One region of the Streptomyces sp. NBC_00390 genome, then DNA from elsewhere that is predicted to be linked to it. Evidence: riboswitches for the same ligand, from Rfam matches in the RefSeq annotation. Region 1 holds a riboswitch; each other region holds the start of a gene.

Region 1 (7,451 bases):
GCGCACTTCGGTCCCGGCGGGCGGGAAGGTGTGCTTCACGCAGAGCCGCAGGGTGTTGCTCATCTGGAAGAGCGGGATCAGCGGTACGCACCACACCACGAGGAACACCGGCCAGGTGCCGGTCACCAGGGTGAGGGCGGCCGATCCGCCGTACAGCACGGTGGCGGTGGCCTTTTCGGCCACCGCCGAGGCGCTCCAGAACGACCGTACCCGCGCGAGCGCGAACTGGAGGTGGAACAGCGGCGAGAACAGCTTGCCCAGCACCCGCCACCACATCGCCTCCCGCGTCATGCCCGGTCGCAGGCCGAGGCTGATCAGGAAGGCCTGCACGGTGGGGTCGCGGAGCGTCATGTGGTGCGCGGCATGGTGATCGGCCACATGCTCACGGCTGTAGCGCTCGAAATTCTGGATCACCAGGATCGAGGAGACCGCGCGGCCGATGGCGATGTCCGTCGTGCGGCGGCGGTACATGTTGCGGTGCGAACACTGGTGAAAGATCATCATGCGCAGATTGCGCATGCCGTGCAGGGTGACGGCCCATCCGGCCGGCAGGACGAGCAGCCACCAACTGCCGAGAATCCAGGCGATGGTGGACAGCGCGCTGCCCGTCACCATGGCGGTCGTGGCGGCGATCAGGTGGTAACCGGCCGTCCAGCCCGGCGAGTTCTGGCCCTCGATCGGTTTTCCGGTGAACAATGTCAGCCGATGCTGCAGGAATCCCGGGAGGACGCGCATCGTTTCCCGGGGATCCATTCCGTGATGGTTCTGATCACTTCCCGCCGGCCGCAGCGACTCCGCCGCCATCCCGCCCCTCTCACAGTTTCCGTCGCACGGCCCGGGCCGGAACCTGCCCGGGCCGATGGCTCAATTACGCCGAAACGTGGGGTGTTTCAGTCCCAGCCCGTGTCCTCGCCCTTTGCGCCGCCAACCGGAACGGAGGCGTCCCATCCGGTGTCACTGAGAACGCCCCCGGAAACCGGATGAGACGCATCCCATTTACCGTCATGACCTGCGGACTTGGCGGCTAAGACCGTTCCGGCACCGCCTGCGATCAGCGCACTCGTGAATGCCGCGACCACGGCACGGTGAATACGACGTGGCATGTGTTTCTCCCCCTCAATCACACCGCGCCGGGCAGCGCGGTGAATTGCTATTGACTCGATACTGCCAGCTGCGGAGGGGCAGTTCGGGGTAATGCGGTGTCCGCAAAGGGACAGGCCAGAAGTGGACTTGGACAGAACGGGCCCTCACGGCCCCGGGGCTGGTCACGGCAGGGGCCGTTGACGGTTGCTCCGAGTGGGGGGTTTCCATGGGGGCAATGACTGACGGCCCTGGGGCCGGCCAGGGCCGGGCCGTTGGCGGCCCGACGGTCCCCGGGCTGGTCACGGCAGGGGCCGTTGGCGGTTCCTGGGAGTGGGGGGTTTCCATGGGGGCGATGACTGACGGCCCCGGGGCCGGCCAGAGCGGGCGACCTTGGTGGTTGGCGGCCAGGACCGGGTCGTCAAGGTCGTGGCAGGGTGTCGGTCCGAAAGGCGCCGGGAGGCCGGAGGACTCGGCCACCGTCGGGCTCCGGCCCGATGTCGGCCCGCCGCACTCCGGCTGTCAGGGCAGCACAATGCCCGGGGCTCCGCCGAACCCCGGGCATCGCAGAGCTGTCGGGTCAGTAGGGACCGTTCACGTTGTCGATCGAACCGTACTTGTCGGCGGCGTAGTTGCACGCGGCCGTGATGTTGGCGACGGGGTCGAAGGGGTCCATCGCGGTGCCCGGGACGTGGTAGGCGGCGAAGGTCGGGTCGATGACCTGGAGGAGTCCCTTGGAGGGCGTTCCGGCCGCGGCGTTGGAGTCCCAGTTGTTCATGGCCTGCGGGTTGCCGGAGGACTCGCGCATGACGTTGCGGTGGATGCCCTCGTAGGTGCCCGGAATGCCCTCCCGGCCCATGATGTCCAGCGACTCCCTGATCCAGCCGTCGAGGTCGTTGGTGTACACCGGGGCGGCCTGCGGGGCCGACTCCGGCGCGGACTGCGTGGCAGCGCCGCTCTCGGCGGCCGGTGCGCTGGAGCGCTCGGAACGGTCGGCACGGTCGGACGAGGAAGGCCGCTTCTCGGCGGGGGCCGGCGTCTCCGCCTTTGCCTCTGCCTTTGCCTTGGTCTTTGCCTTCGCGCCGACCGTCAGCTTGAGGCCCGGGTGAATGAGCGAGGGGTTGTCGCCGACGGCCTCGCGGTTGTCCTTGTACAGCTGCTTCCAGCCGCCGCTCAGCGAATGCTGGCCCGCGATCTTGTAAAGGGAGTCGCCGGGCACCACGGAATAGGTGACGGGCCTGATCTTCTCAGCGGCCACCTTCGTGGCGACGGCGACGGTCGGTGCCACGGCCTGTTCGGCGGCCACGGCCGTCGTCGGCTGCGCCGCGCCGGCGGAGGTCGCTCCCAGCATCGGGAGGGCGAGTGCGGCACCGCCGGTACCCGCGGCGACGAAACTGCGAGTGAGGGGGCTGGACTTGGGACGGCGGTGCTTACCCTTTGCAGGCATGACGAATTCCTCTCCGTCGCCTGCGAGGTGAGCTGTCGGGTTCGGGCTGGAGATGCCCGGTCGCACGGGGAGTGCGACTTCACCCCGAGCCGTTCCGGATGCCGGATCGGCGCTTACCTGGGTCCCCCGCTCCTGCCTACGTCCGTGAGTGGGTGCGGTTCCGGACAGCGGCAGGATTCGGCGGTCCGTCCGGATTGAGGTGACCGTAGGCGAGGCCCATCGGATGGAACAAGCCCGAAATTCACACCACAATCCGCCCAATGAATCCGATCATGGGAAATGCGTGATCAATTCCTGGCAGTACTGCTCAACTTGCCACCCCTGGAAGGGAAATGAACCGAGGGACAAAACTGCACATCTCTGCACTCGTGACCCATATCACTCACAACAACAGGAACAGTCGTCGCCGTGACGGCGCATCAGAAAGCGACAAGCGGGGTAACTTGTCGCTATAGAGACACCTCTATAGAAATTCGGACTAATCACCCCACATGCCGCGTTCTCCCTCATGATCGGGAACGGTGCAGTTCAGAGCCTCAGGGGCGGCGTCGGAGGGCTGCTCAGGGTGCGATGTTGTGGTTCAGGCGGAAGAGGTTGCCGGGGTCGTAGCGCCGCTTGAGTGCCACCAGGCGGTCGTAGTTCTGCCGGTAGTTGGTCCGCACCCGGTCCTGGTCGTCCTGGTCCATGAAGTTCACATAGCCGCCGGCCATGGAGTACGGCCGGAGGGCGGCGGCGTAGTCGCGGGCCCAGCCGGTGGCGGCGTCGCAGTCGGCGCGCGTCAGCAGGGTCGGGCTGAGAGCCGTCGAGAAGCCGGCGTCCCGGTAGGCGAAGGCGGTCTCCTCGGGCCCCACCCGGTGGCAGGCACCGTCGATGGGGAAGATCACCGTCGTGCTCTGGATCGTGGGGGTGGTGGCGCCGTACTCGACATGCGCGTCGAGCGCCCCGTCGGGCAGACCGTGGCTGAAGGTGCCCTTCCAGTAGTGGAAGAGGCCCGCCGGCAGCAGCTCGTCGAAGAGAGTGTTGATCACCGGATAAGGCATCCGATCGAGGTGCCGCCCCACGACCGGTCCGAGACCGGCGAGCCGTGCACGGATGCGGTCGTCCTGGTCCCGGGGGCCGCTCCAGCAGGTCACGACTGCGCACAGGGGCCGCCCGTGCCACCGCTCGGGCAGGAAGGGCAGCGCCGGCCCGAGTCCCACGACGAGCAGCGCGCCGAGCTCGTCCCCGGAGTCAGCGATCAGCTCGCGGTACCCCCGCATCACGTCGGCGTCCAGGGGATAGAACGTCGGCCCGCCGAGGATGTCGGCCACAGGATGCAGCCGGTACTCGAACGATGCGACGACCCCGAAGTTGCCGCCTCCGCCCCGCAGCGCCCACAGCAGGTCCGCCTCGTGCTCCGGCGTACAGGTCCGGAATGATCCATCGGCCGTGACCACATCCGCCGAGAGCACATTGTCGCAGGCCAGACCGCATCTCCGGGCCAGATGACCCATGCCGCCCCCGGTGGTCAGACCGCCGATTCCGGTGGTGGAGACGACACCACCCGTGGTCGCCAGGCCGAAGGCGTGCGTGGCGTGGTTGAGATCCGCCCAGGTGCAGCCGCCCTCGGCCCGAGCGGTGCGCGCCCCGGGATCGACCCGGATGCCGCGCATGCCCCCGAGGTCGAGCACCAGGCCGTCGTCGCAGGTGCCGTACCCGGCGACACTGTGGCTGCCGCCGCGCACCGCCAGCCGCAGATCCCGCTCGCGGGCGAAGTCGACGGCGGCGACGATGTCGGCCGTGTCAGCGGCCCGGACGATGATCGCCGGCCGCCTGTCGTGCACCGCGTTGTAGACCTTGCGGGCCTGCTCGTAGCCCGCGTCGCCGGGCCGGAGCACGTCGCCGTGTACAGCTTCCCGGAGCTGCTGCGCCTGTGTGTCGTCGAGTGCCGGTGTGAAGGTGGTCATGGCCGCCACCGCCTTTCCCTCAGCACCGTTGTAATCCCGGGGCCGGGTGGCGCTCATCGCCGTAACCGCCCATTGCGCCGCGGCACGCATGGGCAGAACCGCCTATGCGCTCACGCCAGGCCGTGGGTGTACGCGTAGGCGGTGGCGGCCGCCCTGGAGGGCACGTCGAGCTTCGCGAAGATGTTGTTCAGATGGCGGGCGACGGTGTGCTCGCTGATCACCAGCTCGGAGGCGATGGACCGGTTGGTCCGGCCGGCTGCCACAAGACGCAGCACCTCGGCCTCACGCTGGGTGAGCTCGCCCGGCAGACGGTGACGCACGTCACTGAGCAGGGCGGCGGCCCTTCGCGCGTCCGGGGCCGCGCCGAGGCGTTCGAAGACCGCCCGTGCCGCCTGAAGCTCCAGCCGCGCCCCTTCGGCGTCCCCGGCGGCCCGGTCCGCGGCGGCGAGTGTCATCCGTACCTGCGCGGCCTCGTACGGCACCCCCAGCTCCAGCCAGAGCGCCAGCGCCCGGTGCAGCAGAGGCAGGGCGCGTTCCGGCTCCTTCTCCGCGAAGGCGACCGCCCCACGGGCCGCGGCGGCCGTCGCGTGCAGCACCGTGGTCCCGGACTCGCACCGCTGCTGCCACTCGCGTGCGATCGACTCCAGCTCCTCAGCGGCCGTGCGGGCCTGGTCGAGCTCTCCGAGCGCGAGCGAGACCTCGACCTGCGCGGCGAGCAGCCGGCAGCGGCCGACCCGTGTGCCGCCGTCCCGGCCCGCCACCGCGAGCCGGAGCGCGGCGGCGGCGGACTCCGCCTTGCCCTGAGCCAGGCGCAGCAGGGCAAGGCCGGGCTGCGGGTCGCGGCCGAGCTCGTGGGCCCGCGCGTACGAGGCCTCGGCCGCGGCCAGGTCGCCGCGCCGCCGCTGGATGCCGGCGGTCAGATAGATCGCCTCCGCGGCGACCCGGGCCTCGTAGGGCAGCAGCTCGGGGACGCTCAGCGCGGCTGCGGTCTCGGCCCGGGGCCAGTCACCGCAGAGCTCGAGCACCTCGACCTGGTGGACTCGGCACAGACCCCGGTAGTTGTTCTCCGCCGGCATCGAGGCGCACCAGGCCATGGCGGCGTCGGTCCACTCGACGGCCCGTTCCAGGTCTGCGCAGGCCATGCACTGCTGGAGGCCGAGGCAGTAGAGCCAGCCGGTGAAGAGCGGGCTGAGCTCCCCCGCCATGGCCGAGCACATGGCGTCGTCGAGCAGGGCGAGCCCGGCGGCCACCCGGCCCTCGGCCAGCAGCACGCTCGCCTGTGCCTCGGTGCTCATCGCGGCGAGATCCGCGCTGCCGCAGCGCCGTGCGATGCCGGCCATCCGGCCGGCACAGCTCATGGCCTCGCCGAACGCACCGCGCCGCTGTGCCTCCTCCGCCTCGACCCAGGCGAGATAGCACTGCTCCACGCATTCGGGCTCGTCCGCGAGGTGCCGCCGAGCCCGCCCGAGCCACCCGGCGGCTGCCGCCGTCCGCCCGGCCAGCTGGTACTCGTAGTGGAGCATCCACGCGGTGAATCCGGCCTGCCGGTCGGCGCCCGCCGCCGCATAGCCGGAGTAGGCCCTGGTCCGCGCCTCGACCGATTCCTCGACCTTGCTGTTCCACCAGGCCGCGTCCGCCAGCACGGCGAGATCGTCGGGGCCGAGGTGATCGGCGTCCACGTCGCGCAGGAGTGCGTACGCCTCCGCCCACGCCTCCCGGCCGGCGGCTGCCCGGGCCTGGTCGATCGCCCGTTCGTCGCCGCTGCTCCGATCAGCCATCGCGACTTCCTTCACGCACTCCTGATCAGCACCGACCCCTTACCAGGATAGGAGCGGGCGGCGCGATCGCTCGTGCGGAAAGGACTCGTCGCGCCGGCCCTCGGGTGCGAAGGCGCGCTGCGGACGGCTGGGACGCCGTGCGTACAGTGGCGCTCGGCGGTCTCTGTCGTCAGGGCCGCACGGGAGACGGGGAGACTCTGGATGACCGACGTCGCCACGGCCGACTGGTGGGAGCTGCTGCCTGCCGGTATCCGCGAACAGGTCGACGGGTACGTCCTCCAGGACGCCCGCATGCAGGCCATCCGCATCGTCTACGAGACCGGCCGCGCCCACGGTCTGGGGCTCATCGACGCCCAACTTGTCGTCTACGACCGTTACCTCCACCACGGCGACAGGATCGCCCGCACCCCCGACTGCCCACTCGACCTGGAGTCCTTGGCCGCCCGTGCTGCCGGCGCCCCCGGCCGCGTCGTGGCGATCGAGGCAGTCTGGGACGGCGACACGGTCCACGACTGGTTCGTGGACCTGCTGGCCGTCACCGCCGACCCCGCCGACGAGCACCGGCTGGCCACCATCTACCGGGACGCGGCCGTGCGGCACCTCGGAGACGAGGATCGCGGCACGCTGCACCCGTCTGCGGCAGCCGCCGACAGGGCGGGCAGAGCCCTGGCCACCCATCTCTCGGTCCCCTTCCACTTCGCCGGCCCGGACACCCCTGACGACCAGGCCCCCCGTTGGCGGCCTTGAGCAACGAAACGGGGCCGTCTCCTGTGGGCCTGCATGCCGCGCCATTGCTTGAGGCGCGGGCGCATAGCCCGACGTTGTCCCCGCTACGGGCGCCGTGGCAGATCGAGTTCGGCTCGGACGGTCTTGCCGACGGGTACGCGGTCGAGCACACACCACCGGTCGGCCAGTGCCTCCACCAGGAGCAGACCTCGACCGGAGGTCTCCCCGGGAGCGGGCGGGGACAGACGGCCCGGAGCGGGGGGTTGCTTCTCGCCACGGGTGTCGGAGACCTCGATCCTGAGGACCGCGCCGGGAACGCGGGTCAGCGTGAGCTCGAAGTCCCGGCCGGGCACGCGGCCGTGCGTCACGGCGTTGGCAGCCAACTCCGCGACCAGCAGAGCCGCAGTGCCGGAGAGGTCGCTGCCCTGCGGGACGCCCCAGCGGTCGAGCTGATGGACGGCGAGGTGGCGGGCG
Region 2 (7,451 bases), 1.2 Mb from region 1:
GGGTCAACGCAGCCGAGGGCCACGCATACACCGATGAAGAGGCGGCGCTGTGGACGGCGCTCGACCCACTGTTCCCCTACAGCCGCCACCCGCACCGCTCCGCCGGCCTGCCGTGCCGTACGGGCGAGTCCGTCGTCTCCGTGGACGGCGACGGCACGGTGCGCCGCTGCCACTTCGTCCGTGCCGAGCTGGGCAATCTCTACGACGGCTCGTTCCGGCGAGCCCTCGGCCCGAGGGCCTGCCCGCTCGCCGTCTGCGACTGCCACATCGGTTATGTGCATCTGGAGACGCTGCCGCTGTACGACGTGTTCGCGGGCGGCGTGCTGGAACGGATCCCGGCGGCGGCCCCGGCCGGCGGGCCGTGGACCTCGGCGGCGCGCCCCTGACCGGGCAGGGGCGCCGCCGTCCGGGTCACAGCGGCAGCAGGTCCGGGCGCTTCGCCTCGACATGGTCGCCGGAGCTCTCGCCCCGCAGCCGGCGCCCGATCCAGGGCACCAGGTGCTCACGTGCCCACTGGATGTCGTCCCGGCGCACCTCGAGCGCGCCGCGCGGCGGCAGCGGCGGCCACGGCTGGTCGGGGTCGGCAGGCACGTCGAGCCCGAGCACCTGGGCGGCGCGCAGGGCGACCCGGGTGTGCCCCTCCGGCGACAGATGCAGCCGGTCGGTGTCCCAAGCCCGGCGGTCCTGGACGGACTTCAGCGACCACAGGTCGAGCACCGGGCAGTTGTAGCGGTCGGCAATGGCCCGCACATGCGCGGTGTATGTGGCGATCTTGCCGCGCAGATGGCGAAGGACCGGGACGTCTCGGGTGTCGAACCCGGTCGTCACCATGACGGTGCCGACCGCGCTCGACAGATCGGCCACGGCACGCTCGAAGCGCTCGGCGACATCGTCGGGGTCCGTGCCGGGCCGGATGATGTCGTTGCCCCCCGCACAGAACGACACCAGGTCCGGGGCGAGTTCCCTGGCCCTCGGCACCTGGTCCTCCACGATCTGGTCGAGGAGCTTGCCCCGCACGGCGAGGTTGGCGTACCGGAAGGTGTGCTCCGGCATACGGTCGTCCAGCAGGACCGCGAAGCGGTCCGCCCATCCGACGAACGTCCCGCCGGGTCCGGGGTCTCCCACGCCCTCGGTGAAGCTGTCACCGATCGCCGCGTACGACCCGATTCCGCCGCTGTTCCCTGTTCTCGAATCGTCTGCCACGGGAGCACATCTTTCCCTTACGGGTGTGACCTACGCGACCGTAAGGAGGGGTTGACGCGGGGTGATCTTTGCCACCGGTCAAGTTTCGCCCAAGCCGGAATACCCCGGCTCCCCCGCCCCGCGTGAGCGGTGACGGGGGAGCCGGTCCAACAGCGCCCGAACCTGTCAGGGAGTCAGGGCGGTCAGATGGAGACGCCGTTCTGGCGCAGGTAGGCCAGCGGGTCGACGTCGGAGCCGTAGCCGGGTCCGGTGCGGATCTCGAAGTGGAGGTGCGGACCCGAGGAGTTGCCGGTGTTGCCGGACAGGCCGATCTGCTGGCCGCCGGTCACCGACTCGCCGCTGGAGATGGACAGCGAGGAGAGGTGGGCGTACTGGGAGTAGGTGCCGTCGGTGTGCTGGATGACGACCTGGTTGCCGTACGCGCCGCCCCAGCCGGCCGAGACGACGGTGCCGGCAGTCACGGACTTGACGGAGGTGCCCGTGGCGGCGGCGAAGTCGACGCCGGTGTGGTAACCGCTGGACCACATCGCGCCGGCGGTGCGGTAGGCGGTGGACATCGGCGCGCCCTCGATGGGTGCGGCGAAGCCGGAGCCGGAGGCCTGCTCGGGGGCGGAGGTCTGCTCGGCGCTCGGCTCGGAGGACTGCTCGGGGGCGGAGGTCTGCTCGGCGCTCGGCTCGGAGGACTGCTGCTCGACAGGCTCTGCCGTGTCCGCCGGGGCGGGCCGCGCGTCGTCACCGGACGGCCGGGTCTGCGACTCGGACGGGGACTCGGACTTCTCGGTGGCCTTTGCCTCGGAAGTCTTCGCCTTCCCCTTGCCGTTGATCGTCAGCCTGAGGCCGGGGTGGATCAGCGAGGGATTCTCGCCGACGGCTTCGCGGTTGTCCGCGTACAGGCTCTGCCAGCCACCGCGCACATCATGCTCAGCGGCGATCTTGGAGAGGTGGTCGCCGGGGACGACCGAGTAGGTGGTGGCCTTCTTGCCGGCCGGCGCATGGGCTGCCGATCCGGCCGAGAAGGTGGCCGGGGCAGCAGCATGTGCCTTCCCGGACGCGGCGGCAGGTGCCGTGGCGGGCGCGGCCTTGGCTGCGGCGTGTGCGCCGGTGGCACCCATCAGCGGGAGGGCGATGGCGGCGCCACCCGTACCGGCGGCGATGAAGCCGCGGGTGATCCGGTTGGACTTGGGACGACGGTGCTTACCCTTTGCGGGCATGGCGCATTCCTCTCCGGCGCCGGCGAGGTGAGCTGTCGGGTTCGGGCTGGAGCTGCCCGGCCGGACAAAATGTCCGACTTCACCCCAAGCCGTCCGATTTGATCGGATGCGGCGTACTACCTGGGTCCCCCGCTCCTGCCACACGTGGATGGGATCGAATTCCGGACAGCGGCAGGATTGGGCGGTCCGTCCGGATTGCGGTGACCGTAAGCGAGTTTGTCGGGCCGGAACAAGCCGCCGATTTCCGGAAGTAATGCCGAGCGGGGAAAGCGCTGCGGATTTCCCGTCACGCTCCGTGGATCGCGGATCTTCGCCCCCCGCGCCGACAACGGAATTCGACCTCGAGGCCCGGCCACGGACGGTCACAAATATGACCCTGCTCACGACCCGATTCCAGCGCGCCCCACATCAGGGCACGCCATACCGGAACCATCCAATTCGGACAGAAGCACCATTTAATGATTTACACCGCCACTCACCGATCAAGCCCCACGACGATCAACGCAATTCGCCCTTCCGTGGGTCGAGGAAAAGTGATGCACATCACTCCATTACTCCGCCGTGGGGCCTCGGCGATCCTTCTATTCACCGCCGACGAGGTCGGGGGACGGCATTGAATTCGACCGGCTCCCCTCCGCCGAGGAATGCGAAAGCATCCGGGTGACTCTCCGTATACACGTGTCAGGCGCGTCGACACGGCGCACAGGGACGGGAAGTCGCTTCCGGTCCCGCTCGGGCGCGGGTGGCCGCATCGACCGGGGCCTGGTCCGAACCAGCCGGATCCCCGGATCACTCGCCGCGACCAGGGCGGACGGCGCAACGCCCCTGCAGGACGGCCGAGATGATTGCCCGATAAACGGGTGTCGTATCGTCGGGAGCCACATCACGCCACCGTCGGCGAGCCGCGCCGATGGCAGTCACCTCAGGAGTCCACGTGACGCAGCAGCTGCCGCAGACCCCGTCGACAGAACCCGAGCTGGCCGGAGTTCGTAACTTCCGGGATGTGGGCGGACTGCCGACGGCGGACGGCCGGCGGGTGCGGTACGGGAGGCTCTTCCGCAGCGGTCACCTGGCGAACGCGACGGCGAGCGATGCGGCGTTCCTCTCCGGGCTCGGGCTGCACACGATCTTCGACTTCCGCAACGCCGCGGACCAGAAGCTGGAGGGTCCCGACGTCGATCTTCCGGGCGTACGCAATGTGAACCTGCCGCTCAGCGACCCGGCCGACGGCGCGGAGTTCTGGACGATGGTGCGCGAGGGCAACCTCGACCAGCTGAAGTCGATCCTCGCGGACGGCAAGGCCGCGGGCCGGATGTCCGCGTCGTACCGGATGATCATCAAGGAGCGCACCGGCGAGCACAGCCGGGTGCTGCACGCACTGGCCGAGGACAGCGTCCCTGCGCTCATGCACTGCGCCGCCGGCAAGGACCGGGCCGGTCTGTCGATCGCGGTGTCCTTGCTCGCGGTCGGCGTGGACCGCGACGCGATCGAGGCGGACTACCTCAAGTCCAACGACCCCCACCGCCGCTACAAGGTCCGGCGCAAAGACAACTCCCCCGCCGCGATGTCCCCCGAGGTCATGGAGCTGCTCGCCCCGCTGTTCGACGCCCGCGCCGAGTATCTGGCCGCGGCCTTCGAAACGATCGAGGAGACGTGGGGCGGCACGGAGCGCTATCTCTCCGATGGCCTGGGGCTCTCCCCCGAGACGCGCGAGCGCCTGCGCGAACGGCTCCTCGACGAGGCGTGACGCCTTGCGCGCTACCCCTTGCCGCCCACCAGGAAGAGCAGATAGAGGAAGCCGGCGAAGAGGTGACCGGCTATCAGGTAGACGAACAGCCTGATCACCAGGCCTCGGGGGAACCGCTCCTCCTGCTGCTGTGACATGACGGACCTTTCTGTTCAGGACGGAGCGCGAACCGCGCACCGGGGTCTCAGACGTGCGGGTGCAGCTCGGGGCTCTGCAGGAGGGTGTGGACGAACAGCAGCTCTGCCCCGTCCGGGGTGGCCGCCGCCAGGCGGTGGGGGGTGAGGGAGTCGAAGTGCGCGCTGTCCCCCGGTGCGAGTTCCTGCACGAAGTCACCGAGGCTCAGCCGCAGCCGCCCCTCGAGGACATACAGCCACTCCTCGCCGGGATGGACGCGCACCATGTCGCCCTGGGCGCCGTAGGGCACCACCACCCGCAGGGCCTGCATGGCCCGCCCTGGCGCGCCGGCCTGCTGATATGTCCAGCCGTCGGACGCGGCGGGCTCCCGCCGGCCGGCCCTGATGACAGCCTCGCGCTCCGGTGGCAGCTCGCCGAGCAGATCGCCGACCGTCGTACCGTAGATCCTGGCCAGGGCGAGCATCATCGGCAACGACGGCTGGCGCTGTCCCGTCTCGAGCCGGGAGAGATGGGCCGGCGAAAGGCCTGCGCGCCGGGCCGCCGCCTCGAGCGTGAGCCGGCGGCGGCGGCGCAGATCGCGCAGGCGCGGCGCGACGTGTGGGAGCCCTTCGGCAGGGGCCGTCCCTTCGGCGGGGAGCGGGCCGGTTCCCCGCCCGGCGGCAGCATCGGTCATGCGTCCATTGCGCCAGGCGATTGCCCCATTGGCAAATTTCTTGCCAGCCAGGCAAAGAATCAGCGATTCGCGACGGCCTGTTTCACCAGCGTCCTGCCGAAGTCCCACATCAGTCCGCCGCCGCCATGGGCATCGTCCATCACCGCGGTGAACGCCTCGACGAAGCGGTCCACTTCCCGCTCGCCGATGATCAGTGGCGGAATCAGCTTGATCACTTCGAGGTGGTCACCGGAGACCTGGGTGAGGATCCGGTGCTTCTGCAGCAGTGGCACCACCACCATCTGCGCGAAGAGTCCCTTACGGGCGGCCTGCAGCATGGTCCACCGGCTGCGCAGCCGCATGGACTCCGGCCGGCCGAACTCGATGCCGATCATCAGCCCGCGCCCTCGTACGGCATGCAGCAGCTCGTAGCGGTCCACGAGTGCCGCGAGCCGGGCGCGCAGCAGCTCGCCGGTCACCCGCGCGTTCGCGACGACATGCTCGTCCTCGAGCACCGAGAGCACGGCGAGCCCGGCGGCCATCGCCTGGGCGTTGGCCCCGAAGCTGGCGGAGTGCACCAGGACGCGGTCCATGGACGAGTAGACCTTCTTGAAGATCCAGTCCTTTCCGAGGGTCGCCCCGACGGGCACATACCCTCCGGAGAGCGCCTTTGCCACGCACACCAGGTCCGGCTCAACACCGGCCTCGTACTGGAAGGCGTAGAAGTCCCCGGTCCGGCCGAGTCCGGTCTGCACCTCGTCGACGATCAGCAGGGCCCCTCGCCGGTGCAGGAGTTCCTGGGCGGCGCGCAGGAAACCGGTCGGCGTGGAGTTCACACCCTTGCCCTGGATCGGCTCGACGACGAAGGCCGCCACATCGCCGCGCTCCAGTTCCCGCTCCAGCGCGTCCAGATCCCCCGGTTCGACGGCGGTGTCCGGCAGCAGCGGCGCGAATCCGTCCCGGAATCCGGCCTCGCCGTTGACCGACAGCGAGCCGGCGGTGAGGCCGTGGAAGGCATGCGTGCAGTACAGGATCCTGGTCCGGCCGGTTGCGTACCGGGCGAACTTCAACGCGGTCTCCACCGCCTCCGTACCGCTGTTGCCGAAGAACACGCGGTCCAGGTGGGGAGTGTGCACAAGCAGCTTCTCGGCCAGCAGCCCGGGCAGCGGCTGGCAGTCGAAACGCGTCAGATCGGCGAGCGAGGCGTCCAGGACGTCGTGCAGCGCCTTGCGTACGACGGGGTGGTGGCGGCCGAGGCCCATCACGCCGAAGCCGGCGAGCATGTCGAGGTAGTCGTTGCCGTCCGCGTCCCAGAAGTACGCGCCCTCGGCCCGTTCATAAACCTTGTCGAAGCCGATGGTGTGCAGCATGCGGGGCAGCTGGTGGTTGAGGTGGCGGGTGTGCAGCTCATAGCGCTCGGCCCCGCGCTCGGCGAGCAGCGCCGCGAGATCGAAGCCTTTGGGCCGCTCGGTCATCGCTCAGATCTCCTTGGCTGCCATGGCCGCACTGATCCGCCCGGCGATCTCCACCGGGGTCAGCCCGATGTCGGCCAGCACCTCGCTGCGCCTGCCGTGGGCGAGGAACTCTTCGGGGATCCCGAAGTCCCGCAGGGGCACGTCCACCCCGGCATCGCGCAATGCCTGAGCGACGGCGCAGCCGACGCCGCCCCTGCGGCTGTTGTCCTCCACGACCGCGACCAGCCGGTGGCGGGCGGCCAGCGGGGCGAGCTGCTCGTCGACGGGCTTGACCCAGCGTGGGTCGACGACCGTGCAGCGGATGCCCCGGCCCGACAGCAGTTCGGCCGTCTGCAGGCAGACCGGTGCCAGCGCCCCGACGGACACGATCAGCACATCGGCGTCCTTTGGCCGGAGCAGTACGTCCATCCCGCCGATCCGCCCGACGGCCTCGACGGGGTCACCGACGCTCTCCTTCGGGAAGCGCAGCACGGTGGGCGCGTCGCCCACCTCGACCGCCTCGCGCAGCTCCTGCCGCAGCCGTACGGCGTCACGCGGGGCCGCGATCCGCAGACCCGGGACGACCTGCAGGAGGGACATGTCCCACATGCCGTTGTGGGACGGGCCGTCGGTGCCGGTGATCCCGGCCCGGTCCAGTACGAACGTCACGCCGCACCTGTGCAGGGCGACATCCATCAGCAGCTGGTCGAAAGCACGGTTGAGGAACGTGGCGTAGACGGCGACGACCGGGTGCAGCCCCGCGGTGGCGAGCCCCGCGGCACAGACCGCCGCATGCTGCTCGGCGATGCCGACGTCCCACACCCGGTCCGGGAAGCGCTCGGCGAACTTCGTGAGCCCCACGGGATGCAGCATCGCCGCGGTGATGGCCACGACGTCCGGGCGCTCGGCCCCGATCTCGGCGATCTCGTCCCCGAACACCGAGGTCCACGACGCGCGGTCGGGCAGGGCGAGCGGCGCGCAGGTCACCGGGTCCATCGCACCGACCGCGTGGAACCGGTCGGCCTCGTCCTCCAGGGCCGGCCGGTATC
Region 3 (7,451 bases), 250 kb from region 1:
CCCACGATGCGGCCGCCGGTCGGCAGGTCCGGTCCCGGTACGTAGCGCATGAGGGTCTCGAGGTCGGCGCCCGGGTGCCGGATCAGATGGCGGGCGGCGGCGATGACCTCGCCCAGATTGTGCGGGGGCATGTTCGTCGCCATACCGACCGCGATGCCGGACGCGCCGTTGACCAGCAGATTCGGATAGGCGGCGGGCAGTGCGACCGGCTCGCGCTCCTGGCCGTCGTAGTTCGCCTCGAAGTCGACCGTGTCCTCGTCGATCGACTCCGTCATCAGGCTCGTGGCGTCCGCCATGCGGCACTCGGTGTAGCGCATGGCGGCCGGCGGGTCGTCGTTGCCCAGCGAGCCGAAGTTGCCGTGGCCGTCGACCAGGGGCAGCCGCATGGAGAATGGCTGCGCCATGCGCACGAGCGCGTCGTAGATCGACGCGTCGCCGTGCGGGTGCAGCTTGCCCATGACCTCGCCGACGACACGGGCGCACTTCACATAGCCGCGGTCCGGCCGCAGACCCATCTCGTTCATCTGGTACACGATCCGGCGGTGCACCGGCTTCATGCCGTCACGTGCGTCCGGCAGGGCCCGGGAGTAGATCACCGAGTACGCGTACTCGAGGAAGGAGCCCTGCATTTCGTCCACCACGTCGATGTCGAGGATCCTCTCCTCGAAATCGTCCGGCGGCGGGGTCTTCGTGCTGCGGCGGGCCATCGCGGCTGCTGCTCCTTCACGTACCAGGTCTGGATCTGACGCGGACCATTGTGGACCGTCCCACTGACAACGCCGACCTCGACCCGGGAACTTCGCCAGGTGTCAGCGCGCTTGCATACAGTGGCAGGTCTGGCAGCAATTACAGTTTCGCGATCGAAGGGACGTACATGCCCATGGGTCACACGGCCACAGCGCAGGCCGACTCCGGCGGCCTGACAGCGACAGAGCACCGCCTGGCCAACGGCCTGCGCGTGGTGCTCTCCGAGGACCACCTGACCCCGGTCGCCGCGGTCTGCCTCTGGTACGACGTCGGCTCACGCCACGAGGTCGAGGGCCGCACGGGCCTCGCCCACCTCTTCGAGCACCTGATGTTCCAGGGCTCGGGCCAGGTGAAGGGGAACGGCCACTTCGAGCTCGTCCAGGGCGCCGGCGGCTCGCTGAACGGCACGACGAGCTTCGAGCGCACCAACTACTTCGAGACCATGCCGACCCACCAGCTGGAGCTGGCGCTCTGGCTCGAGGCCGACCGCATGGGGTCGCTGCTGGCCGCCCTCGACGACGAGTCGATGGAGAACCAGCGCGACGTCGTCAAGAACGAGCGCCGCCAGCGGTACGACAACGTGCCGTACGGCACGGCCTTCGAGCGGCTCACCGCCCTCGCCTACCCGGAGGGCCACCCCTACCACCACACCCCGATCGGCTCGATGGCCGACCTGGACGCGGCGACCCTCGAGGATGCCCGCGCCTTCTTCCGCACCTACTACGCGCCGAACAACGCGGTGTTGTCGGTCGTCGGCGACATCGATCCGGAGGAGACGCTCGCCTGGATCGAGAAGTACTTCGGCTCCATCCCCGGCCACGACGGCAAGCAGCCCCCGCGCGACGGCTCCCTGCCCGAGAACATCGGCGAGCAGCTGCGCGAGGAGATCGTCGAGGAGGTCCCGGCCCGCGCGCTGATGGCCGCCTATCGCCTGCCGCACGACGGCACACGCGAGTGCGACGCCGCCGACCTGGCGCTCACCGTCCTCGGCGGCGGCGAGTCCTCCCGGCTGCACAACCGCCTGGTGCGCCGTGACCAGACGGCTGTCGCGGCAGGCTTCGGCCTGCTGCGCCTCGCGGGCGCGCCGTCGCTGGGCTGGCTGGACGTCAAGACGTCCGGCGGCGTCGAGGTCCCGCAGATCGAGGCCGCGGTCGACGAGGAGCTGGCACGGTTCGCCGCCGAGGGCCCCACGCCCGAGGAGATGGAGCGAGCCCAGGCGCAGCTGGAGCGTGAGTGGCTGGACCGGCTCGGCACCGTCGCCGGCCGGGCCGACGAACTGTGCCGGTACGCCGTGCTGTTCGGCGACCCGCAGCTCGCGCTGACCGCCGTGCGGCGGGTGCTCGAGGTCACCGCCGAGGAGGTGCAGGCGGTCGCCAAGGCCCGGCTGCACCCCAGCAACAGGGCGGTCCTCGTGTACGAGCCCGCAGCCGAGGACAAGGGCGAGGAAGGCGACGAGGCCGGCTCGGCGGACACCTCCGCCGACAACGACGAGCAGGAGGGCGCGGACCAGTGAGTGACGCTGCCGTGACCATGGACTTCCACCCGCAGCCCACCCCCGGCACCGCCCGGCCCTGGGCCTTCCCCGCGCCCGAGCGCGGCACGCTGGGGAACGGTCTGACCGTGCTGCGCTGCCACCGCCCCGGCCAGCAGGTGGTGGCCGTCGAGATCTTCCTCGACGCCCCGCTGGACGCCGAGCCGGACGGTCTGGACGGCGTCGCCACGATCATGGCGCGTGCCCTGTCGGAGGGCACCGACAAGCGGAGCGCCGAGGAGTTCGCGGCCGAGCTCGAGCGCTGCGGCGCCACGCTCGACTCGCACGCCGACCACCCCGGCGTCCGGGTCTCCCTGGAGGTCCCGGCCTCCCGGCTGCCCAAGGCGCTCGGCCTGCTGGCCGAGGCACTGCGGACGCCCGCGTTCGCCGACAGCGAGGTCGATCGCCTGGTGCGCAACCGGCTGGACGAGATCCCGCACGAGACGGCGAACCCGGCCCGGCGCGCCGCCAAGCAGCTCTCCAAGGAGCTCTTCCCTGCGAGCTCGCGCATGTCGCGGCCGCGTCAGGGCACGGAGGAGACCGTGGCGCGGATCGACTCCGCGGCGGTGCGGGCCTTCTACGCCGCCCATGTGCGGCCCGCCACCGCCACTGCCGTGATCGTCGGTGACCTCACGGGAGTCGATCTGGACGCCGTGCTCGCCGACACCCTCGGCGCCTGGACCGGTGACAGGACCGAGTCACGTCCGGTACCGCCGATCACCGCGGACGACACCGGCCGGGTGGTCATCGTGGACCGTTCCGGGGCGGTGCAGACCCAGCTGCTCATCGGCCGCATCGGCCCGGACCGCCACGACCGCGTCTGGCCGGCCCAGGTGCTGGGCGCGTACTGCCTGGGCGGCACCCTCACCTCCCGCCTCGACCGCGTGCTGCGCGAGGAGAAGGGCTACACCTACGGCGTACGGGCCTTCGGCCAGGTGCTCCGGTCCGCGCCCGACGGCACCGGTGCGTCGATGCTCGCCATCAGCGGCTCGGTCGACACGCCCAACACCGGCCCGGCGCTGGACGACCTGTGGAGGGTGCTGCGCACACTGGCGGCCGAGGGCCTGACCGATGCCGAGCGCGACGTCGCCGTGCAGAACCTGGTGGGCGTCGCCCCGCTGAAGTACGAGACGGCGGCGTCCGTGGCGGGCACGCTCGCCGACCAGGTCGAGCAGCACCTCCCGGACGACTACCAGGCGGAGCTGTACAGGCGGCTGGCCGAGACGGGTACGGTCGAGGCGACCGCGGCGGCCGTCAACGCCTTCCCGGTGGACCGGCTGGTCACGGTGCTTGTCGGTGACGCGTCGCAGATCGAGGAGCCGGTGAGGGCGCTCGGTATCGGTGAAGTGACCGTCGTCAGCGGCTGATTGAGCCGCGGGACGACCGGCGCAGCAGACATACAACTCAAAACCGACAAGTGGAACCCCGGCTTCAGGTGTGATGCCGGGGTTCCGTCTTTTGTCCGTTTTCATGCGGCAGTTGGGGCTATGCCCTGTGGCGTGCGCTACAAAAGGTGCTGAATTTTTGGCGATCGGATGAAGATCGGCCTAGCGTCAATCCGGCTGTTCGCCGTAGCCCGCCGCATCCGCGGCACGGACAGTCATCGCCGAGTCCCCGTCAGGCGCGAGCCTGGGGAGCCGGGGACCCACTCAGTCCCTGGGGTGAATCGGTCGCCTTCACACCCCGTGCGGAGGTGCCCGTAGGAGACCTTCCTGCTCCGAACCCGTCAGCTAACCCGGTAGGCGAGAAGGAAGGAAAGGACCAGCCTCTTCATGGCGTTCACCCGTGCCACCGGGAAACATCGTGGTCCGAGCCGGCTGGCGCGTCGCAGCGCGGGTATGGCCACCGTCGCGACCCTCGCCACCACCGGCGTCATCGGAACCCTCGCCTCTCCGGCCCTCGCTGCCGACGCCGAAGCCCCCTCGCCCGAGGACACCGGCCTGACGCAGGTCGTGGCGGTGGACACCGTCGCCGACGAGGTCGCCGACCAGGCTGCCGCGCAGAAGGAGGAGGCCGCCAGGGCCGCCGCCCAGGCCAAGGCCGCGGCCGAGGCCAAGCGCAAGGCCGAGGCCCGCGTCAAGGCCGCCCGCGAGGCCAAGGAGCGCGCCGCCCGTGAGGCCGAGCGCCGTCGCCTCAACTCCTTCCAGCTGCCCGTCGCCGGCTCCTACGTCTCCACCGCCTACCAGGCCGGCGGTGCGCAGTGGTCCTCCGGCAGCCACACCGGCATCGACTTCCATGCCGCCTCCGGCACCTCGGTCGTGGCCGTCGGCTCCGGCACGGTCGTCGAGGCGGGCTGGGGCGGTGCGTACGGCAACAACGTCGTGATCCGGATGAACGACGGCACGTACACCCAGTACGGTCACCTCTCGTCCATCGGCGTCTCGGTCGGCCAGCGGGTCATCCCCGGCCAGCAGATCGGTCGGGCGGGCTCCACCGGCAACTCCACAGGCCCGCACCTCCACTTCGAGGCCCGGACCACCGCGGACTACGGCTCCGACATCAACCCGCTCGCGTACCTGCGCGCCCGCGGCGTCACGGTCTGAGGCCCGCGCCGCCCGCAACCGACCCCCGCACCACATCGAAGGCCCTGGCCCGCCGCCAGGGCCTTCGGCGTTACTTGTACTGGCCAAAAGATATCCATGAATTTCGGTCTGCCATCGGAAAATCACGCCGATTGCAATAGAGTCACGGCCAGGAACAGGGGTGGGAACGCACACCGTCGGCAGCGTTTCGCGCGAATTAAAGCGGAGGTTCGGTCATGCGCATTCCCGCGCACTCGGTATGCACGGCGATCCGCGACGACATCGTCTCCGGTGTGTTCGAGCGCGGCAGCAGACTGACCGAGGAACAGCTCGCCCGCCGCTACGGGGTCTCCCGGGTCCCGGTCCGCGAGGCCCTGCGCACCCTGGAGTCCGAGGGCTTCGTCGTCAGCCGCCGGCACGCCGGCGCCCATGTCGCCGAACCCACCGAGCAGGAGGCGGCCGACCTCCTGGAGATCCGGCTGCTGCTGGAGCCCCTGGGGGCGGCACGGGCGGCGCAGCGGCGCACCGAGGCACACCTCAAGGTGCTCCGCGGCCTGGTCAGGCTGGGGCAGGAGCGGGCGCGTCGCGGTGAGGGCGAGGATCTGCGTTCGCTCGGCAGCTGGTTCCACGAGACGCTCGCCCAGGCCTGCGGCAGCCCGGGGCTGACCGCCCTGCTCACCCAGCTGCGCCACAAGATCGCGTGGATGTACACCGTGGAGCAGCCCGCCAAGCCCGTCGAATCCTGGGCCGAGCACGGCGCGATCGTGGACGCCGTGGCGCGCGGGGACGTGGAGCGGGCCAGGACTCTGACCGCCCTGCACGCGGAGCGGGCCGCGGTGGCGCACCGGCTGCGCCGTCCCGAGTGGGTGAGGACTTCGCAACATGCCGTAAACACCACGAGCGTCCGTCATTAACACGAGCGCCGTATACAAAGATGTGTAATGTCGTGCAGCGGGCCTATTTATGCTGCCCGAATTCCGTGCGGCATTCAAAAGGCCGGGGGAAAGAGTGAAGCCGCGGTGTCCCTGATTCGGGATGCCGCGGCTTCGCCATGAATTCGACCGCCCGGTTGCGCGGCCGAACGCGTCAGACGGTCTCGGGGAGTTCCTCGAGGCCCTCGGCCACCAGCTTGGCCAGACGGTCCAGGGCGGCTTCGGCACCCTCGGCCTCCGAGGCGAGCACGATCTCTTCGCCGCCCTGTGCGCCGAGACCCAGGACGGCGAGCATGGACGCGGCGTTGACCGGAGTGCCGTCGGCCTTCGCGATCGTCACGGGGACGCCGGAGGCCGTGGTGGCACGGACGAAGATGGACGCGGGGCGGGCGTGAAGGCCCTCGGCCCAGCCGACAGTGACGCGGCGCTCAGCCATGGTGTTGCCCTTCAAGTCTTCGGGGTTGTCTAGACCAGTCTCTCACGGGAGGTGGCGTGCTCCTCGCGCCGGTGGGCGGGCCGGTGCGAGGCCGCCGATCGGCGCTGTCCAGCCTGCCCGTCGGCAACAGCCTCCGCGACCCGTGGGGCGGGCCGTACGCTGGCCCCATGCAGACCTCGTCGGAGCACGCTTACCCCGATCACTGGGAAGCGGACGTGGTGCTGCGCGACGGCGGCACCGCGCGCATCAGGCCCATCACCACCGAGGACGCCGACCGTCTGGTCAGCTTCTACGAGCAGGTCTCCGACGAGTCGAAGTACTACCGGTTCTTCGCGCCCTACCCCCGCCTGTCCGCCAAGGACGTCCACCGGTTCACCCACCACGACTACGTGGACCGGGTGGGGCTCGCGGTCACGGTCGGTGGCGAGTTCATCGCGACCGTCCGCTTCGACCGGATCAACGCGCAGGGCCGCCCTGCCAGTGCGCCTGCCGACGAGGCCGAGGTCGCCTTCCTGGTCCAGGACGCCCATCAGGGCCGGGGTGTGGCGTCCGCGCTGCTGGAACACATCGCGGCGGTCGCCAGGGAGCGCGGCATCAGGCGGTTCGCGGCCGAGGTGCTGCCCGCCAACAACAAGATGATCAAGGTGTTCACGGACGCCGGCTACACCCAGAAGCGCAGCTTCGAGGACGGCTCGGTCCATCTGACCCTCGACCTCGAACCGACCGCCAGGTCCCTCGCCGTCCAGCGCGGCAGGGAGCAGCGCGCCGAGGCCCGCTCGGTACAGCGCCTCCTCGCACCCGGCTCGGTCGCCGTGGTCGGAGTGGGCCGCGCGCCCGGTGGCGTGGGCCGCACCGCGCTGCGCAACCTCCTCGGCGGGGGGTACACCGGGCGTACCTACGCAGTGAACCGCGCCTTCCCCGATGACCGGACCGAGATCGACGGCGTCCCCGCAGTGCGTCGGGTCGCGGAGATCGGCGAGCCGGTCGACCTCGCGATCGTCGCCGTTCCCGCCGAACGCGTGCCGGAGGTGGTCGCCGACTGTGGAGAGCACGGTGTCCAGGGACTGGTCGTCCTGACCGCCGGGTACGCCGAGAGCGGCGCGGCCGGCCGGGAACGCCAGCGCGAGCTGGTGCGCCAGGCCCGTTCGTACGGGATGCGCATCATCGGCCCCAACTCGTTCGGGATCATCAGTACCGCGGATGCGGTACGGCTCAACGCCTCGCTCGCCCCCGAGGCACCGGTGCCCGGCCGTATCGGCCTGTTCACCCAGTCCGGGGCGATC
Region 4 (7,451 bases), 1.4 Mb from region 1:
CCATGAGGGCACACGGGGGACGGAGCCGTCTCCCGCGTGCCGTTCAGGAGGTCGGCCATGAAGGTTCTGCCCTTCAACGTTCCGTGCTTCAACCTTCGCGTCTCGGCCGCACTGTTGCGCGCCACCGCCCTTGAGCTGGCCATTCTTGCCGCGCATCTGCTCCTCTACCCCTCCGGGCTCACCCCCGAGCGCCCCGTGCGCCGGAAGGGGAGGCTCGCGGCGGATCCCGGGCCCGACGCCGCACGGGTCCTGGGCACGGCCACGGCGGTTCCGGTCGTCCTCCTCCACGGCTTCATCGACAACCGCTCCGTCTTCGTCCTGCTGCGCCGCTCCCTCGTCGGCCCCGGCCGACGCCACGTCGAGTGCCTCAATTACTCCCCCCTCACCCGCGACGTCCGCACCGCGGCCGAGCTGCTGGGCCGCCACATAGAAGAGATCTGCATCCGCACGGGGCACCACGAGGTCGACATCGTCGGGCACAGCCTCGGCGGCCTCATAGCGCGGTACTACGTCCAGCGCCTCGGTGGTGACCAGCGCGTCCGCACGCTCGTCACTCTCGGTACCCCGCACTCCGGCACCACCGTGGCGCCCCTCGCCGGCGCGCACCCGGTCGTGCGGCAGATGCGGCCCGATTCCCCGGTGATCGAGGAGCTGCGCAGTCCCGCCCCGGGCTGCCGCACGCGCTTCGTGTGCTTCTGGAGCGATCTCGACCAGATCATGGCCCCGATCGAGACGGCCTGCATCGACCACCCGGATCTCATCGTGGAGAACGTGCGGGTCAGCGGAATCGGGCATCTCGCGCTGCCGGTGCACCCTGCCGTCGCGGCCCGCATCCGCCAGACCCTCGATGCCGAGGAGTCGGCCACGGGCGACTCGGGCGCAGTCTCCGTCGCCTGATCCACTCCTCGGAGCGGGCGTCGAGACATCGAACATTTCTCGAACGTAGGGCCAAAGCTCTGCCCACACCCCGCCGAAAGGCGGCCGAATGCCCGTTTCCTGCTTGCCTGGTTCCCGCTGAAGATTGTCGCCGTCGCGTACCGCCGGGTACAGTCGCGCCACTGCTTTCCCCTGGAGCCCCGCCTTGCGGTGGTTCCGGACACTGGTCCTGCTGCCGAGGCGAGAGAGAAGTTGGTGAACGACCAGCACGCCCACGCCGGATACAACGGCTACGCCGCCGGCAGCTTCGACTCCGACCCGCTCTTCGGCGCCCTTCCGGGCAGTTACGAAGCGGGCCACAGCAGCCAGTACGACTCGACCCAGTGGGACGCCGGATCGCACCAGTCCACGGGTTACGACGCCTACGCGTCGCCGCAGCAGGCCCAACAGCCGCAGTACGACCAGCAGTACGACACCACCGGCCAGTGGGACGCCGGCGCCTGGAACCAGGGCGCGCACACCGGCCAGTACGAGACGGCCGCGGCCACGTTCGCCTATGACGCGACCGGCCACTGGGCCTCACCGGGCTACGACACCGGCGCCTACGACGCCACCGCCTGGAACTCCGCCGGGGCCACCGGCACGACGGACGCGTTTGTACCCCAACAGTTCACGCCGGAGCACGAGTTCGTCCCGGCCGGGGGCTATGACACGACCGGCTACGAGGCCGCCGGGTACGAGACGGCAGGCCAGGAGACCGGCTACGACAGCGGTTACGAGGCGGGTTACGACACCGCGGCCGAGTTCCAGGGCACGGAGCCCGAGGGCACGGAGTTCGAGAGCAGCGACTTCACGGACACCGACTTCCGAACGGACGCCGACCTCCAGGGCGACACGGACCAGGAAACGGACACCGACCCGGCAGCCTCGTACGACTACGACCACGAGTACGCGTACGAAGACCACGAGTACGCGTACGAAGCCGCTGCCGAGACCGCAGAAGAGTCCGCCGCCGAGCCGGAGAACGAGCTCGACGTCGAAGACGAACACGACGCCCCCACCCGGACCGTGGCCGCCGCCGTTCCCTCGGCGTCCGTCACGCCCCGCCCGGTCCGCCGCTCCGGCGGCAGCCGCGGCCGCCGCCGTACGCCCGCCAAGCGCTCCGCCCTGCTGACCGTTGCCGTGCCTTCCGCCTGCGTGATGGGCGTCGCCGGAATCGCCGCCGCATCGGTCAGCGACATCGGCGGCGACACCAAGGACGACAGCACCGCCAACCTGGCGGCCGCCGACCCGTCGTCCGTCAAGCAGATCGCCGCCAACAGCAAGATGGACACGCAGCTCGCCGCACTCAGCGCCGATGCCCGCGACTTCGGTGACCGTGCCTCGCGCACCCAGGAACGCCTCGATCTCAAGGCGCGCCAGGCGGCGGAGAAGCAGAAGCGCGCGGAGGAGGCGGCACGGCGCGAGGCCCTGCGCCCCAAGTTCGTCGTTCCGGTCAAGCAGGACGGCCTCAGCGCGTACTACGGCCAGTCCGGCGTCAACTGGATGTCAGTGCACACCGGTATCGACTTCCCCGTCCAGTACGGCACCGAGGTCATGGCCGCCACCGACGGCACCGTGCGCACCCAGTGGAACAGCGCCTACGGCAACATGGCGATCGTGACCGCCGCCGACGGCACCGAGACCTGGTACTGCCACCTCAGCACCACCAAGATCCGCTCCGGCACGGTCAAAGCCGGTGACGTGATCGCCTATTCGGGCAATTCGGGCAACTCCACCGGCCCGCACCTGCACTTCGAGGTTCGCCCGGGCGGCGGCTCGGCGATAGACCCGCTGCAGTGGCTGCGTTCGCACGGCCTGAACCCGTCGTAACGGCCTGAACCCGACGTAATCGAATCCGGGCCTGCAAAAACCCGTCCCGACGAGCCGTCCCCGAAATCCGGCGGAGCTGCCCCGGAGGACAGCCCCGGCCCTCTCGGTTCAGAGCTTATCGACCGGCGCGTACCGCAGCAGGAGCCGCTTCGGCTTGGTGTCCCCGAAGTCGATCGTCGCCTGTGCGTCGGCACCCGACCCCATCACCGCTACGACGGTCCCCAGACCGAACTGGTCGTGCGTGACGCGGTCGCCCACCGACAGCGCGATCACCGGCTTGTCGGTCGTGCGCCGCGTGGCGAAACCGGAGGCACCCCCGCGCGAGCGAGCGGACGAGAGCGACGACGCGATGCCCGACGTGGGCCCGGCGGGTGCGGCCATCGGCCCTGTGCGCTTCCAGTCCAGGTGCCGGCCGGGGATCTCCTCGAGGAAGCGTGACGGCGGGTTGTACGAGGGCTGGCCCCAGGCGCTCCGCATGGTCGAACGCGTCAGGTACAGGCGCTCGCGGGCTCGCGTGATGCCGACGTACGCCAGCCGGCGCTCCTCCTCCAGCTCCTTCGTCTGGCCCAGCGACCGCATGTGCGGGAAAACGCCGTCCTCCATGCCGGTGAGGAACACGACGGGGAACTCGAGGCCCTTGGCGGTGTGCAGCGTCATCAGCGTGATGACCCCCGTGCCTTCCTCGTCCTCGTCCGGGATCTGGTCGGAGTCGGCGACGAGTGCCACCTGCTCCAGGAACTCGGCGAGGGTGCCGGTGCCCTCCTCCTCGCCGCGCGCCTGCTCGAACTCGAGAGCCACGGCGGCCAGTTCCTGGAGGTTCTCGATCCGGGTCTCGTCCTGGGGGTCGGTCGATGCCTGCAGCTCGGCGAGATAGCCGGTGCGCTCCAGTACGGCCTCGAGGACGGTGGCGGGCCCTGCGCCGGACTCGACGACCGTACGCAGTTCCTCCATCAGCACGTTGAACCGTTTGACGGCGTTGGCGGAACGGGCCGCCATGCCGTACGCCTCGTCCACGCGCCGCAGGGCCTGCGGGAAGGTGATCTTCTCGCGCAGCGCCAGCGCGTCGATCATCGCCTCGGCGCGCTCGCCGATGCCGCGCTTGGGCACGTTGAGGATGCGGCGCAGCGGGACGTTGTCCTCCGGGTTGGCCAGGACGCGCAGATACGCGAGTACGTCCCTGACCTCCTTGCGCTCGTAGAAGCGCACTCCGCCGACGACCTTGTACGGCAGTCCGACGCGGATGAAGATCTCCTCGAAGACACGGGACTGGGCGTTCGTCCGGTAGAAGACGGCGACGTCGCCGGCCTTCGCCTCCGCGTTGTCGGTCAGCCGGTCGATCTCGTCGGCGACGAACTGGGCCTCGTCGTGCTCGGTGTCCGCGACATAGCCGGTGATCTGCGCGCCGGCCCCGGCGTTGGTCCACAGGTTCTTCGGACGGCGGCTCTCGTTGCGCTCGATGACCGCGTTGGCGGCCGAGAGGATCGTCTGGGTGGAGCGGTAGTTCTGCTCCAGCAGGATCGTGGTCGCCTCCGGGTAGTCCTCCTCGAACTGGAGGATGTTGCGGATGGTGGCGCCACGGAAGGCGTAGATCGACTGGTCGGCGTCACCGACGACGCACAGCTCGGCAGGCCCCAGGTCCTCGTATCCCGTACCCACCAGCTCGCGCACGAGTGTGTACTGAGCGTGGTTGGTGTCCTGGTACTCGTCCACCAGGACGTGCCGGAACCGTCGCCGGTAGTGCTCGGCGACGTCCGGGAACGCCTGCAGCAGGTGGACGGTGGTCATGATGATGTCGTCGAAGTCGAGGGCGTTGGCCTCGCGCAACCGCGACTGGTACATGCGGTACGCCTCGGCCAGCGTCTTCTCGAAACCTCCCCCCGAGCCTCCGGCCTGGGAGGTACCCCCAGCCGCGCGGTCCGCGAAGGTCTCCTCGTCGATCAGCTCGTTCTTCAGGTTCGAGATCTGGGCGCTGAAGGACTTCGGCGGAAACTTCTTCGGGTCGAGGTCCAGGTCCCGGCAGACGAGAGCCATCAGCCGCTTCGAATCGGCCGCGTCGTAGATCGAGAACGACGAGGTGAAACCCAGCTTCTTGGACTCGCGGCGCAGGATACGGACGCATGCGCTGTGGAACGTGGAGACCCACATCGCGTTCGCCCGCGGCCCGACGAGCTGCTCGACACGCTCCTTCATCTCACCGGCGGCCTTGTTGGTGAAGGTGATCGCCAGTATCTGGCCGGGGTGCACATGGCGGGTCGCCAGCAAGTGGGCGATCCGGTGGGTGAGCACCCGGGTCTTGCCGGATCCCGCTCCGGCGACGATGAGCAGCGGTGACCCGGTGTGCGCGACGGCGGCGCGCTGCTGTTCGTTCAGCCCTTCGAGGAGGGCTGCCGGGTCCAGGACGGGGCGCGGAGCTCCGTCGCGGTAGTACCCGTCCCTGGCCGGGGGCACGTCGAAAGCACCCTCGAAGAGATCGTCCGGAACCTGCTCCGGAGCCGACTCCTCTGGGGGCGGCGGGTGCTCCTCCGCGTGGGGCTGGAGGTCTGCCAGGAAGCTGTCGTCAAAGAGGCTGCTCATCGCTCTACGAGTCTAGGCCGCCCCGCCGACAGACGTGGACGCCGCCCGAAACCCCGCACTCCCGGGAGCGTGAAGTGGTACGCCGGCGGGCGCGGGACCTGCTCCCGGCCCGGTGTCCGCGCCCGCGCGCAGCGCGCTGACCTGTAGGCCAGGGCCGGCTCCGGACACGGCGGAGTTCCGGTTACCCCTGGTACCCCTCACCCACGCCTGAGGCAAGGTCACGAAAATGTATCGGACAAATCGAACATCAACCTTCCCAGCAGCCGCACGAGTTGGCTAGCGTGCTCGTCCAGACGGTCCGTACCCCCCTGGCGACCCACGTCACATCGGGCGGTCTGCGCCGAATCCGGGCTTTCCGCAAGGAAGTTCGGAACCGGGGACCCACTATGCACAACCGGGGTGAATCGGACCTGGCTCGAACTGGTCCGTAGGGCATCTTCCGTTCGCCCGAACCCGACAGCTAACCCGGTAGGCGGTACACGGAAGAAGGAGATGTCGGCCTTGGCGTCGCATCGCAAGCCCCGCAGCCGTACGGCGAAACCCTCGACCGCCGTCGGGTTCACCACGGCCGCCCTCGCCGGTGTCACCCTGCTGTCCTCGCAGAGCGCAGGCGCCGCGCCCGCCGAGCCGAAGCCCTCCATCGAGGAGGTGCAGAAGAAGGTCGACGACCTGTACCGGCAGGCCGGCACCGAGACGCAGAGGTACAACAAGGCCAAGGAGGCCACGGAGGGGAAGCGCCGCGAAGTCGGCAAGCTGCTCGACGAGGCGGCCCAGCGCACCGAGAAGCTGAACGAGTCCCGCCGGGCGCTGGGCAACTACGCCGCGGCGCAGTACCGCACGGGCGCGGTCACCCCGACCGCCGCCCTGCTGTTCGCCGACAGCCCCCAGGCGTACTTCGACCAGAGTCAGCTGATGGACCGGATGACGGACCAGCAGCGCGAGACGATCAGCGAGTACGAGACCGAGCGGGCCGCCGCCGCCGAGCAGCGGTCCGAGGCGACGAAGAGCCTCGAGTCCCTCACCGAGTCGCAGCAGGCGCTGCGCGAGAGCAAGCGGACCGTGCAGACCAAGCTCGCCGAGGCGCGCGAACTGCTGTCGAAGCTGACGGCGCAGGAGAAGGCCCGGCTCGCGGAGATCGAGCGCCAGAAGGAGGAGGAGGCGCGCCGCAAGGCTGAGGCGAAGGCCAAGGCGGAGGCGGAGGCCCGAGCCCAGGCGGAGGCCGAGCGCCGGCAGCAGGAACAGCAGAACGACACGAGCCCGGGGACGGGTACGGGCACCGGCACCGGCACCGGCACCGGCACGTCGCCCGACAGCGGCTATGCCGCCAAGGCCGACAAGGTGCTCGCCTTCGCCCGCGCCCAGATCGGCAAGCCGTACGTCTGGGGCGCGACCGGCCCCAGCTCCTACGACTGCTCGGGCCTGACCCAGGCGGCATGGAAGGCCGCCGGCGTCGAGCTGCCGCGTACCACCTGGGACCAGGTGAAGGTCGGCCAGCGGGTCGCGACGGGCGACCTGGTCCCCGGAGACCTGGTCTTCTTCTACGACGACATCAGCCACGTCGGCATCTACATCGGCGGCGGCAAGATGATCCACGCCCCCAAGCCGGGCGCAAACGTCCGCGAGGAGTCCATCTACTACATGCCGATCTACGGCAGCGTCCGCCCGGCCTGACCGGGGCGAAGCGCAAAACAGCGCCCGGGTGGCCGAGCCGCCCGGGCGCTGCGCTGTCCTTGAGGACGTCTCACGTCCACAGGGTCGCGATGAAGATGTTCGCCACGGTCAGGCCGCCGACCGCGCCGAACACCGCCTTGTCGACCTTCTCCTCGTCGCGCTTGACGTAGACCAGCGCCAGGATCACCACCAGGACCGCGAGCTTGATGCCGATCTTGAGGTTGTTCACCGGCTGGTCGTCCGCCTGGTTCAGGCCCACCAGCGCCACGCCCGTGATCAGCATCGTCAGGGCACCGTGCAGCATCGCCGGGGTGAAGCGTGCCGTGCCCGCGCCCATCGCCTTCATCTGGGTCAGGAAGCCGCCCAGCAAGGAGGCGATGCCGATGATGTGCAGGGCGACGAAGACATTGATGAGTACGTCCATGAGGCGGAGCCTAGCCCTGCCTGTACCACTGACC

What was found. A riboswitch is a leader RNA that binds a small molecule or an ion and turns the genes downstream of it on or off. The one in region 1 is predicted to bind cyclic di-AMP.
Region 2: it holds a riboswitch for cyclic di-AMP, as region 1 does, so the genes downstream of both, OHS70_RS03350 (M23 family metallopeptidase) here and OHS70_RS08355 (transglycosylase SLT domain-containing protein) in region 1, are expected to answer to the same signal.
Region 3: it holds a riboswitch for cyclic di-AMP, as region 1 does, so the genes downstream of both, OHS70_RS09220 (M23 family metallopeptidase) here and OHS70_RS08355 (transglycosylase SLT domain-containing protein) in region 1, are expected to answer to the same signal.
Region 4: it holds a riboswitch for cyclic di-AMP, as region 1 does, so the genes downstream of both, OHS70_RS14340 (C40 family peptidase) here and OHS70_RS08355 (transglycosylase SLT domain-containing protein) in region 1, are expected to answer to the same signal.

What each region holds. Positions count from the first base shown of each region.
Region 1 covers NZ_CP107945.1:2,006,525-2,013,975, forward strand. The annotation lists gene OHS70_RS08350 (stearoyl-CoA 9-desaturase) at 1-753, opposite strand, end outside; gene OHS70_RS08355 (transglycosylase SLT domain-containing protein) at 1,661-2,527, opposite strand; cyclic di-AMP (ydaO/yuaA leader) riboswitch at 2,532-2,692, opposite strand; gene OHS70_RS08360 (FAD-binding oxidoreductase) at 3,088-4,473, opposite strand; gene OHS70_RS08365 (helix-turn-helix transcriptional regulator) at 4,584-6,251, opposite strand; gene OHS70_RS08370 (hypothetical protein) at 6,453-6,998, shown strand; gene OHS70_RS08375 (ATP-binding protein) at 7,082-7,451, opposite strand, start outside.
Region 2 covers NZ_CP107945.1:796,117-803,567, forward strand. The annotation lists gene OHS70_RS03340 (STM4011 family radical SAM protein) at 1-386, shown strand, start outside; gene OHS70_RS03345 (SGNH/GDSL hydrolase family protein) at 412-1,203, opposite strand; gene OHS70_RS03350 (M23 family metallopeptidase) at 1,386-2,414, opposite strand; cyclic di-AMP (ydaO/yuaA leader) riboswitch at 2,419-2,577, opposite strand; gene OHS70_RS03355 (tyrosine-protein phosphatase) at 3,349-4,161, shown strand; gene OHS70_RS03360 (DUF6126 family protein) at 4,173-4,298, opposite strand; gene OHS70_RS03365 (helix-turn-helix domain-containing protein) at 4,346-4,969, opposite strand; gene OHS70_RS03370 (aspartate aminotransferase family protein) at 5,029-6,423, opposite strand; gene dxs (1-deoxy-D-xylulose-5-phosphate synthase) at 6,427-7,451, opposite strand, start outside.
Region 3 covers NZ_CP107945.1:2,252,202-2,259,652, reverse strand. The annotation lists gene OHS70_RS09235 (DNA gyrase/topoisomerase IV subunit A) at 1-707, opposite strand, end outside; gene OHS70_RS09230 (M16 family metallopeptidase) at 881-2,260, shown strand; gene OHS70_RS09225 (M16 family metallopeptidase) at 2,278-3,645, shown strand; cyclic di-AMP (ydaO/yuaA leader) riboswitch at 3,873-4,038, shown strand; gene OHS70_RS09220 (M23 family metallopeptidase) at 4,051-4,821, shown strand; gene OHS70_RS09215 (GntR family transcriptional regulator) at 5,037-5,714, shown strand; gene OHS70_RS09210 (HPr family phosphocarrier protein) at 5,887-6,168, opposite strand; gene OHS70_RS09205 (bifunctional acetate--CoA ligase family protein/GNAT family N-acetyltransferase) at 6,336-7,451, shown strand, end outside.
Region 4 covers NZ_CP107945.1:3,370,049-3,377,499, forward strand. The annotation lists gene OHS70_RS14325 (esterase/lipase family protein) at 58-897, shown strand; gene OHS70_RS14330 (M23 family metallopeptidase) at 1,132-2,748, shown strand; gene pcrA (DNA helicase PcrA) at 2,857-5,322, opposite strand; cyclic di-AMP (ydaO/yuaA leader) riboswitch at 5,651-5,812, shown strand; gene OHS70_RS14340 (C40 family peptidase) at 5,815-6,993, shown strand; gene OHS70_RS14345 (hypothetical protein) at 7,064-7,417, opposite strand.